DNA from 2 places in the Roseomonas sp. F4 genome. Region 1 is predicted to be linked to the other one. Evidence: riboswitches for the same ligand, from Rfam matches in the RefSeq annotation. Region 1 holds a riboswitch; the other holds the start of a gene.

What was found. Region 1 has a riboswitch for cobalamin ahead of ACVFYP_RS03205 (TonB-dependent receptor plug domain-containing protein). Riboswitches for the same ligand answer to the same signal wherever they lie in the genome.
Region 2: it holds a riboswitch for cobalamin, as region 1 does, so the genes downstream of both, ACVFYP_RS16140 (DUF1636 family protein) here and ACVFYP_RS03205 (TonB-dependent receptor plug domain-containing protein) in region 1, are expected to answer to the same signal.

The regions. Positions count from the first base shown of each region.
Region 1 is NZ_JBSSHK010000001.1:671,658-676,119, forward strand. It holds gene ACVFYP_RS03200 (alpha,alpha-trehalose-phosphate synthase (UDP-forming)) at 1-286, shown strand, start outside; gene ACVFYP_RS03205 (TonB-dependent receptor plug domain-containing protein) at 317-2,263, opposite strand; cobalamin riboswitch at 2,425-2,657, opposite strand; gene ACVFYP_RS03210 (exopolysaccharide biosynthesis protein) at 2,692-3,318, opposite strand; gene ACVFYP_RS03215 (exopolysaccharide biosynthesis protein) at 3,341-4,048, opposite strand; gene ACVFYP_RS03220 (Bug family tripartite tricarboxylate transporter substrate binding protein) at 4,284-4,462, opposite strand, start outside.
Region 2 is NZ_JBSSHK010000003.1:812,736-817,197, reverse strand. It holds gene ACVFYP_RS16155 (cobyric acid synthase) at 1-1,161, opposite strand, end outside; gene cobO (cob(I)yrinic acid a,c-diamide adenosyltransferase) at 1,161-1,769, opposite strand; gene cobU (bifunctional adenosylcobinamide kinase/adenosylcobinamide-phosphate guanylyltransferase) at 1,783-2,283, opposite strand; cobalamin riboswitch at 2,336-2,549, shown strand; gene ACVFYP_RS16140 (DUF1636 family protein) at 2,657-3,034, shown strand; gene cobW (cobalamin biosynthesis protein CobW) at 3,031-4,071, shown strand; gene cobN (cobaltochelatase subunit CobN) at 4,076-4,462, shown strand, end outside.

The DNA of each region.
Region 1 (4,462 bases):
GTCGCGCTTCGCCGGCGCGGCTGTGGAGCTGGACGGCGCGCTGATCGTCAACCCGCTCGACCCGGATGACATCGCGGAGGCGCTGGACGCGGCGATGGACATGCCGGCGGATGAGCGCCAGGACCGCTGGAACCGCAACTGGGCCAGTGTGAAGGCCGGCACGGCCAGCATCTGGTGCCGCCGCTTCCTCTCGGCGCTGGAGGGGACCGAGGCCGTGGCCGATGCCGGCCAGGCGGAAGCCCAGCCGGCCCCGGTCCGCAAGCCGAGGCGCAAGCGCGCGGAATGACGAACGGGGCGGTGACCCGCCCCGTCACCCTCAGAAGACGAAGCGCGTGCCCACCAGCAGGCTGCGGCCCGGCGTGACAAAGCCGTTCGCCGGTTCCCAACGGCTGTTGCCCAGGTTGCGGCCCTCGGCATAAGCGGTGATGGCCGGGGTCACGCGGTACGATGCCGTCAGGTTCAGCACCGTGCCAGATTTGTTGTAGCGCACGCCCGACAGGAAGTTGCCGTTGTCGTCATAGGAGGCGGTGTCCGGCGACGGGCCGGTGAACAGCACCTCCGGCGCGATCACCAGGCGATCGACCGGCGACAGCCGCGCCCCGGCGGAAACCACATTGCGCGGCCGGCGGGCCAGCGGCGCGTCGGTGGTCTCGTCCCGCGCATCGGTGATGGTCCAGGCCAGCCGCGTTTCCAGCCAGCGCGCCGGGCGCAGCCGCAACTCCATCTCCACGCCCTGGCTGCTGGCCTTCTCGACGTTCTCCAGGCTGGAAAAGGCCCGGTTGAAGTTGATCAGGTCGCGGGTGCGGGTGTTGAAATAGGTGACGCCGACTGTGGCGCCATCGCGCCGGCCGAAGATCGGCAGGTCGGTGTCGATGCCGGCCTCCCAGGCGAAGGAGGTTTCCGGCTCCAGATTCGGATTGCCCTGGAAGAAGGTCCCGATGCGGCCGAAGCGCTGGTACAGCGACGGCGCCTTATAGGCGGTGCCGGCCGAGAGACGGAGGCGGGAGGCTACCTCCGGCACCGCCAGCACGGCGCCGGTGCGCCAGGACAGATAGCCGTCGTAATCCTCCGCCAGGTCCTGCCGTAGCCCGGCCGACAGGTCGAGCCGCTCCCCCAGTCGCGCCTGCACGCCCGCATGCAGCGCGGTGCTGTTGGCCCGCGCATCGGTGACGGTCCGAAAACCCGGGGAGCCAGAGGTGGCGTCCACACTCTCCCGCTCATGCGTCACGCCAAAGGCGAGGCCGGCCATGGAGAGAGGGCCTACATCGCCGAGCCGCACCCGGTTGCCCCAGTCCAGGGTCTGGCGCTGGCCGTGATACAGGTCGTCCGTGCTGGCGCTGCTGCGCGCATCCGGCAGGTTGATGTAGCGGCGGCGATCCTCCGTCACCGCGGCGCGCAGCCCGGTGGTCCAGACACCGTCGAACAGGCTTGTCTCGCTCCGCAACTGGCCGAACCAGCGGCGGTCATTGCCCTCGTAATTCGGGTCGTCATTCGGGATGTTGTCGAGGTCGAGCTGGTTCTCCCGCCAGCGCAGCAGGCCCTCCACCATGCTGGTGCCATCGGCCCAGCCGAAGCGGGCGGTGCCGGCGCCGGCGCGCAGGGCCTCGGTCTCCTTGGTGTCGGCGCGGAAGCGGCGCGGCGTGGCGTCGCTGCCCTGGGTGGTCAGGCCCTGGCCCATCACCAGGTAGTTCCACTGGCCGAGCGAACCCGCCGCGCCCAGCGCGCCGCGCGCCGTGCCCTGGCTGCCGCCGGCGATGTCGCCGAAGACCTGCACCGGCACGCCGGCCGGCGCGCGCCGGGTCACCAGGTTGATGACGCCACCAATGGCGCCGGAGCCATAAAGGGCGGAGCCGGGGCCGCGCACCACCTCGATGCGCTCGATATCCCCCAGCAGCTCATTGCCGAAGTTGAAGGCGCCATTGGCCTCCGAGGGATCGTTCACCGGCACGCCATCCAGCAGGACGAGAACGTGGCGGGAGGCGGTGCCGCGGATGAAGACGCTGGCCTGCTGGCCGAGTCCACCACCCTGAACCATGTTCATGCCGGGCACGGTGGCCATGGCTTCCGCCAGGGTCTGGTAGCCGCGTTCCTCGATATCCGCGCGGGTCAGCACCGTGATGGCGGCCGGCACACGTTCCGCCTCCGTCGGGATGCGGGTCGCGGTGACGATGGTTTCGGAGATGGCCTGCTGCGCCAGGCTCGGCGCCGACAGCAGCAGGGGCAGGGCGAGCGCGAGGGGCGCGGCCCGGTTCATGGACTTCATTCGCATCGGTTCCTCCGTGCGATCGGACGACATGCCTGACAGCCCTTGGCGGGCCTCCAGGCGGCTGGCGTCGTCGCCGCCGGCGGAGACGAGCGGACAGGGGCGAGTCTTCGCCTCTGGCCTGTCGCTCCGTTGCGCCGGTGCACCCCGCCCGGCACGCGCGTGACGTCTCTGCGCCGGCCGGTCTCCTGGCTCGCGGAGCCCCGGATGGAACACCATCCGGATCCTGTCCCCGCCTTCTCAGACCCCGGCGGGGTCCAATGGCGTCAGGGAGACAGGGTCTCCGCCTACAGTTGCGGGGGCAGCCGCGGACGTGGCCCGGCGGGTTGCCCCGGCTGGCCTTCGCGCGTTCCCGTTTCAGCCCTTGCGGGCCACCGGCGCATGACGGGGAGTTACCACCGGTGGAAGGCGCGGCACAATCGGCACCTTCAGAAGATCCAGCCCAGCGCCTGGATGCCGAGCCAGCCGAGCACCACCAGCACCACGGTGGCGAAGAGGCAGCCGGCGATGGTCAGTGCCACGCCCCAGCCGGTGACCTTGCTGTCATGCTCGATCAGGCCGAGCGCCATGACGATATTGCCGAAGGCCGGCGGGCCGTTGGTGCCAGGTCCGGGCAGGATCAGCATCAGGGCGACATAGGCGGTCAGCCAGCCGATGATGCGTTCGCCGAGCGGCGAGGTGAAGAAGCCCGGCCGCGGCTTCACATAGCGCTCGATCCGCCCCAGCCCCTTGGAGGAGGCCGAAGCCAGCCGCAGCAGGTCGGCCCGCTTGATGGTCTGCCGCGCCAGGATGCCTGGCAGCTTCGGCACCCGCAGGCCGAGGCCCATCTGCACGCCGAGGATCAGCAGCGGTGTGCCGAAGACGCTGGCCATGCCCGGCAACAGGCCCGGCAGCAGCAGCAACAACAGCAGCAGGCCGAAGGCGCGGTCGCCGAAAGCCTCCGCCATCTCGCCCAGGCTGATCCGCTCGCCCGGAAAGGCGGCGGCCACCTCGGCCACGATGCGCGAGATCGGCGCGGAGGACTCCGCCGCCATATGCGACTGATCCGGGCTCATGCCGTGCATGCCGTGCGAAGGGTCAGAATAGGCCGAGCAGCCAGGTGAAGCCCGCCACCAGGATCCAGCCGACGCTGCCGATGATGGACAGGCCCAGGAAAGTGGCGAAGACGCCGAAGGCGGCGCCCGCGGCGATGGTCCGCGTATCCTCCTCCATCAGCCCGATCGCCATGATCAGGCAGGCGAGCGAAGGCGGGCCATTGGTCAGCGGCAGCGGCACGATGACGATGGAGGCGAGCCAGACTCCATAGGCGCCGATCAGACGTTCCCCGGCGCGGGTGGTCAGCCAGGAGGGGCGCGGCTTCACATAGCGTTCGACCCGCTGCAGCCAGGGCAGCGCCTTTTCCGCGATCAGCCGCAGATCGGCACGGCGCATCGACCGGCGGGTAAGCAGAGCGGGCAGCTTCGGCGTCGGCAGCCCGTAGGCGAGCTGGGCGCAGATGATCAGCAGCGGCACGCCGAAGATCGGGCTGAGGCCGGGAATATAGATCGGCAGCAGATTGGGCAGGGCGAACAGGACGATCAGCACCCCGTAGCCACGCGCGCCCAGTGCCTGGATCAGCTCGCCGAGCGTCAGCCGTTCGGAAGGCCAGTCGCGTGCCAGAACCGTCACCAGCTGGGAGACAGGGATGGGGTGGATATGCGCGTCCACCGCAAGCTGCGTGTCGTGAAGCCCGTCGATGGCGAGTCTCCTCCGGATCCATGCCGGCCATTCTGGCGCGGAAGCCATTCCCTGCACGCATGGTTAGCATGCGGCTGGCGGGACCGACAGTGGAGAAGTCACGCCGATGTGAGGGCGGCGGGAGGACGCGGATTGGCAGGGGGGAGCGGGCCAAGAGCTGGGACGGTCCTTGTGCGGATTGCTTGGACTGGGCTGTAACGCGTCCCGGACCGGGGCGAAACGCCCCGGTCTGCTCACAATGCGAGATCAGACTTTAAAAGCAATTCATCGCCGGATGACGGTCTTATTGCGGCTGGAAATTCGCGATGCGGAGCAGTTCCGCATTGCGCGCTACGTCAGCGACGATGAAGCGCTCCGCCTCCTCCACCGTCTCGGCCACCGGCTCGAAGCCGAGGCCGGTCAGGCGCTGCACCACCTCCGGCTCCCGCAACCCGGATACCAGGGCAGCATTGATGCGGTCCG
Region 2 (4,462 bases), on a different contig from region 1:
CGCCGCGCCGTCGTGGCTCTGGCCGTGCACCGGCACCAGGCGTTTGTTGCCGGCCAAAATGGTATCCACCTCCAGCAACCCCAGGCCCGGCGCGCTGCCCGGCGGGCCTTCCACGCCCTCGGGATCGGCAAGGCTGCGCCCGAGCATCTGGTAGCCGCCACAGAGCCCAAGCACATGCCCACCCCGCCGCAGATGGGCCGCGATATCCACATCTAACCCCGCCGCCCGCAGCACGCGCAGATCGGCAAGCGTGGATTTGGAGCCGGGCAGAATCACCAGCTGCGCGTCGCCCGGCAGCGCTTGGCCTGGCCGCACGCGGATCACCTCCACCTCTGGCTCCGCCACCAGCGGATCGAGGTCGTCGAAATTGGCGATGGAGGGCAGGATGGGCACGGCGATGCGCAGCTTCGCGCCGGGCTTGCGGGCCAGCGGATGGTCCAGCGCCAGAGCATCCTCGGCGGGAAGCTTGGAGGCATCGGGCAAATGCGGCACCAGCCCGAGCGCCGCCCAGCCGGTGCGCGCCGCAATCAGCGCCATGCCGTCCGCGAACAACGAAGGGTCGCCCCGAAAACGGTTGACGATGAAGCCGCCGATCATCGCGGCATCCTCGGCGTCGAGCACCGCATGCGTCCCCACAATGCTAGCGATGACGCCACCCCGGTCGATATCGCCGATCAACACCACCGGCACGCCGGCGGCGCGTGCGAAACCCATATTGGCAATGTCGTTGGCGCGAAGATTGACCTCCGCCGCGCTGCCCGCGCCCTCCACCAGCACGATATCCGCCTCGGCCCGCATCCGCCCAAAACTGTCCAGCACGGCGGCCATGAAGCCGGGCTTCAGGCGTTGGTATTCCGCAGCCCGCGCCTGTCCCACCACGCGCCCCTGGACGATGATCTGCGCGCCCACCAGGCTCTGCGGCTTCAGCAGCACCGGGTTCATATGCACCGAGGGCTGGACGCAGGCCGCGCGCGCCTGCAAGGCCTGGGCGCGCCCGATCTCCCCGCCATCGGCCGTCACGGCGGCGTTGTTGCTCATGTTCTGCGGCTTGAAGGGTCGCACCCTCAGCCCGCGCCGCGTGAAGGCGCGCGCCAGCCCGGCGACGATCAGCGACTTGCCGACATCGGAGCCGGTGCCCTGGAACATCAACGCCAGAGCCATCAGAATTCGATGCCCTTCTGCGCCTTAACGCCTGCGGCAAAGTGGTGCTTCTGGGCGCCCATCTCGGTGACGAGATCGGCGGCCTCGATCAGCGCCGGCTTCGCGTTGCGCCCGGTGACCACCACATGCAGCAGCGGGCGGCGCGCGGCGAGGTCGGCCAACACCCCATCCAGCGGCAGATAGTCGTAGCGCAGCGCGATGTTCAGCTCGTCCAGCAGCAGCAGGTCGATGGCGGGGTCCGCCAGCATGTCGCGCGCCATCTCCCAGGCCCGCGCCGCCGCCGCCACGTCGCGAGCGCGGTCCTGGGTTTCCCAGGTGAAGCCTTCCCCCATCGTGTGCCAGCGCACCCGGTCGCCGAATTGCGTCAGCGCGGCGCGTTCCCCGGTCTCCCAGGCGCCCTTGATGAACTGCACCACGCCGACGCGCCCGCCCGTGCCCAGCATGCGCAGCGCCAGACCGAAGGCGGCGGTGGACTTGCCCTTGCCCGGCCCGGTGTGGACGATCAGCAGGCCCTTCTGGGTGATGGTCTTGGAGGCGACTTCCGCATCCTGCACCGCCTTGCGGGCTTCCATCTTGGCACGGTGGCGCGCGGCTTCGTCGTCGCTCATTGCCCGCGCTCCTTCATTTCAGCCGCAGCGGAAGACCCGCCACCACCAGTTCCACATGATCCGCCAGCGCCGCCATGCGCTGATTCAGCACGCCCTGCGCATCCCGGAAACGCCGGCCGAGCGAGGTGGCGGGCACGATGCCCGAGCCCACCTCGTTCGAAACCAGCACCACCGGGCCGGTGCGGGCCAGCAAAGCCGACTCCAAGGCGGATTGCGCGGCCGCCAGATCGGCCTCGGCCAGCATCAGGTTGGACAGCCACAGCGTCAGGCAATCCACCAGCACCGGCGGGCGGGCGCGGGCGAGCGCCGCCGGCAGGTCGCGCGGTGCGTCCAGCGTGTCCCAACCCTCCGCACGACGGGCGCGGTGTTCGGCGATTCGCGCTTCCATCTCGGCATCAAAAGCCTCGGCGGTGGCGATGTAAGTCCAGGGCGGGGGCAGCGCTGTCACCAGCGTCTCCGCGCGCCGGCTCTTGCCGGACCGCGCGCCCCCCAGGATCAAGGTCAGGGTTTTCACCCCCCCAGCATGCCCGATGCGGCTGCGATTGACACGGCCCGCCCCGCGACGCTTGATGCGCGGGTTCGAAGGTTCCCCCGGAAGGGGGATGAAAAGGGAATTCGGAAGGGGCCTCCCCGCCCCAGGCCGAAGCTGCCCCCGCAACTGTGAACGGTGAGCAGGCATCAATTGTCACTGGGCCCCGGAGTCACGCGACTCCAGCCCGGGAAGACGATGCCCAGCGGCGATCCGTGAGCCAGGAGACCTGCCCTCGAACACAGGACGCGCCGGGCGGGGTGCCTCGGAGCATGGCCATTTTGGCAGGGGCGCGCCGGCTGGCGCGCGCCGCACGCACCCCTTTTGCCCGCGCGCCGCGCCGGGCAGGAGGTTTTGTGTGTCGCCCGACGTCGTGATCTTCGTCTGCACCACCTGCAAGCGGGAGGGTGACGCCGCCGATGCGCCGCGCGCCGGCGCCGCCCTGGCCGAGGCCGCCACCTCCACCCCCGGTCTCTTCCGCGTCCAGCCCGTCAAATGCCTGTCGAGCTGCAAGCGCGGCCCCGCCGCCGCCATCGTCCGCCCAGGCGGCTGGAGCTACGTCTTCGGCCAGCTCGACATCGAGAGCGCGCCGGAGGCCCTGCAAAAGGGCGCCGCCCTGCTCGGCGGCTCGGCGGATGGGCTGATGCCCTGGCAGGGGCGGCCCGATCTGCTGAAGCGCAACATGATCGCCCGCATCCCCCCCTTCGACTTTTCGCCCGCGGAGCCCGCCCCATGAGCACCAGTTTGCAGAAGGTGCCCTGCACCATCGTCACCGGCTTTCTCGGCGCCGGAAAAACCACGCTGATCCGGCATCTGCTGGAAAATCCGGGCGGCAGGCGCCTGGCCGTCATCGTCAACGAATTTGGCGATATCGGCATGGATGCCGAGATCCTGCGCGGCTGCGGCATCGCCGCCTGCGCCGAGGCGGATATCGTGGAACTCGCCAATGGCTGCATCTGCTGCACCGTGGCCGATGACTTCGTGCCGACGCTCGACAAGCTGCTGGCGCGGGAGCCGCGCCCCGATCACATCCTGATCGAGACCTCGGGCCTCGCTCTGCCCAAGCCGCTGGTGCAGGCCTTCCTCTGGCCCGCCATCAAGGGCCGCGTCACGGTGGATGGCGTGATCGCGGTGGTGGATGGCGCGGCACTGGCGGAGGGCCGCGTCGCGCATGACGAGGCGGCGCTCGCCGCCCAGCGCGCGGCCGATCCGGCGCTCGACCATGACGACCCGGTCGAGGAGGTGTTCGAAGACCAGGTGGCCTGCGCCGACCTGATCGTGCTGACCAAGGCGGACCTGCTGGACGCCGATGCGCTGGCCCGCGCCCGCGCCGCGCTGGCCGCCGCCCTGCCGCGCGCCATCGGTGTGCTGGAGGCGCGGGAAGGTCGCATTGCGCCGGCGCTGCTGCTGGGCCTCGGCCTCGCCACCGAATCGGACATCGAGGCCCGCCGAACGCATCACGACAATGAGGAGGACCACGATCACGAGGATTTCGATTCCGTGGTCCTGCCGCTGCCAGAGGTGACGGACGCCACAGCACTCGCCCGCCGTGTCGCCGCCGCCTGCGCCGTGCCGGGGGTGCTGCGTGCCAAGGGGTTCGGCGCGGTGCAGGGCAAGCCGATGCGGCTGCTGGTGCAGGCGGTGGGCCAGCGCGTCGGCCATCACTTCGACCGCCCTTGGGCGCCGGGCGAGGCGCGGACGGGGCATCTGGTGGTGCTTGGCCTGCATGGCTTCGACGCGGCCGCCGTCGCCGACGCTTTGGCCGCCGTCTGAATCCATGCACCTGCTGAACACCACCACCGCGACGCTGGATGAGCAGACGGAGCCCGTTGACCTCCGCCAGCCACCCGCGCCGATGGCGGTGCTCAGTTTTACCGACAGTGACCTCGCGGGCCTCGCGGCGGCCTGGGAGGTGGAGCGGGATGTGCTGCCCGCCCTGCGCCTGGTGCCGTTGCGGGAACTGCGCCACCCGATGTCGGTGGACCTCTGGCTGGACCGCACGGCGGTGGGCGCGCGCATCATCGTGCTGCGGCTGCTGGGCGGGCTGGATTGGTGGCGCTACGGCGCCGAGCAACTTTCGGCATTTTGCCGCGAACGCGGCATCGCCCTGGCTGTGCTGCCGGGCGAGGACCGGGCGGACCCGCGCCTGCCTGCGCTGTCCACC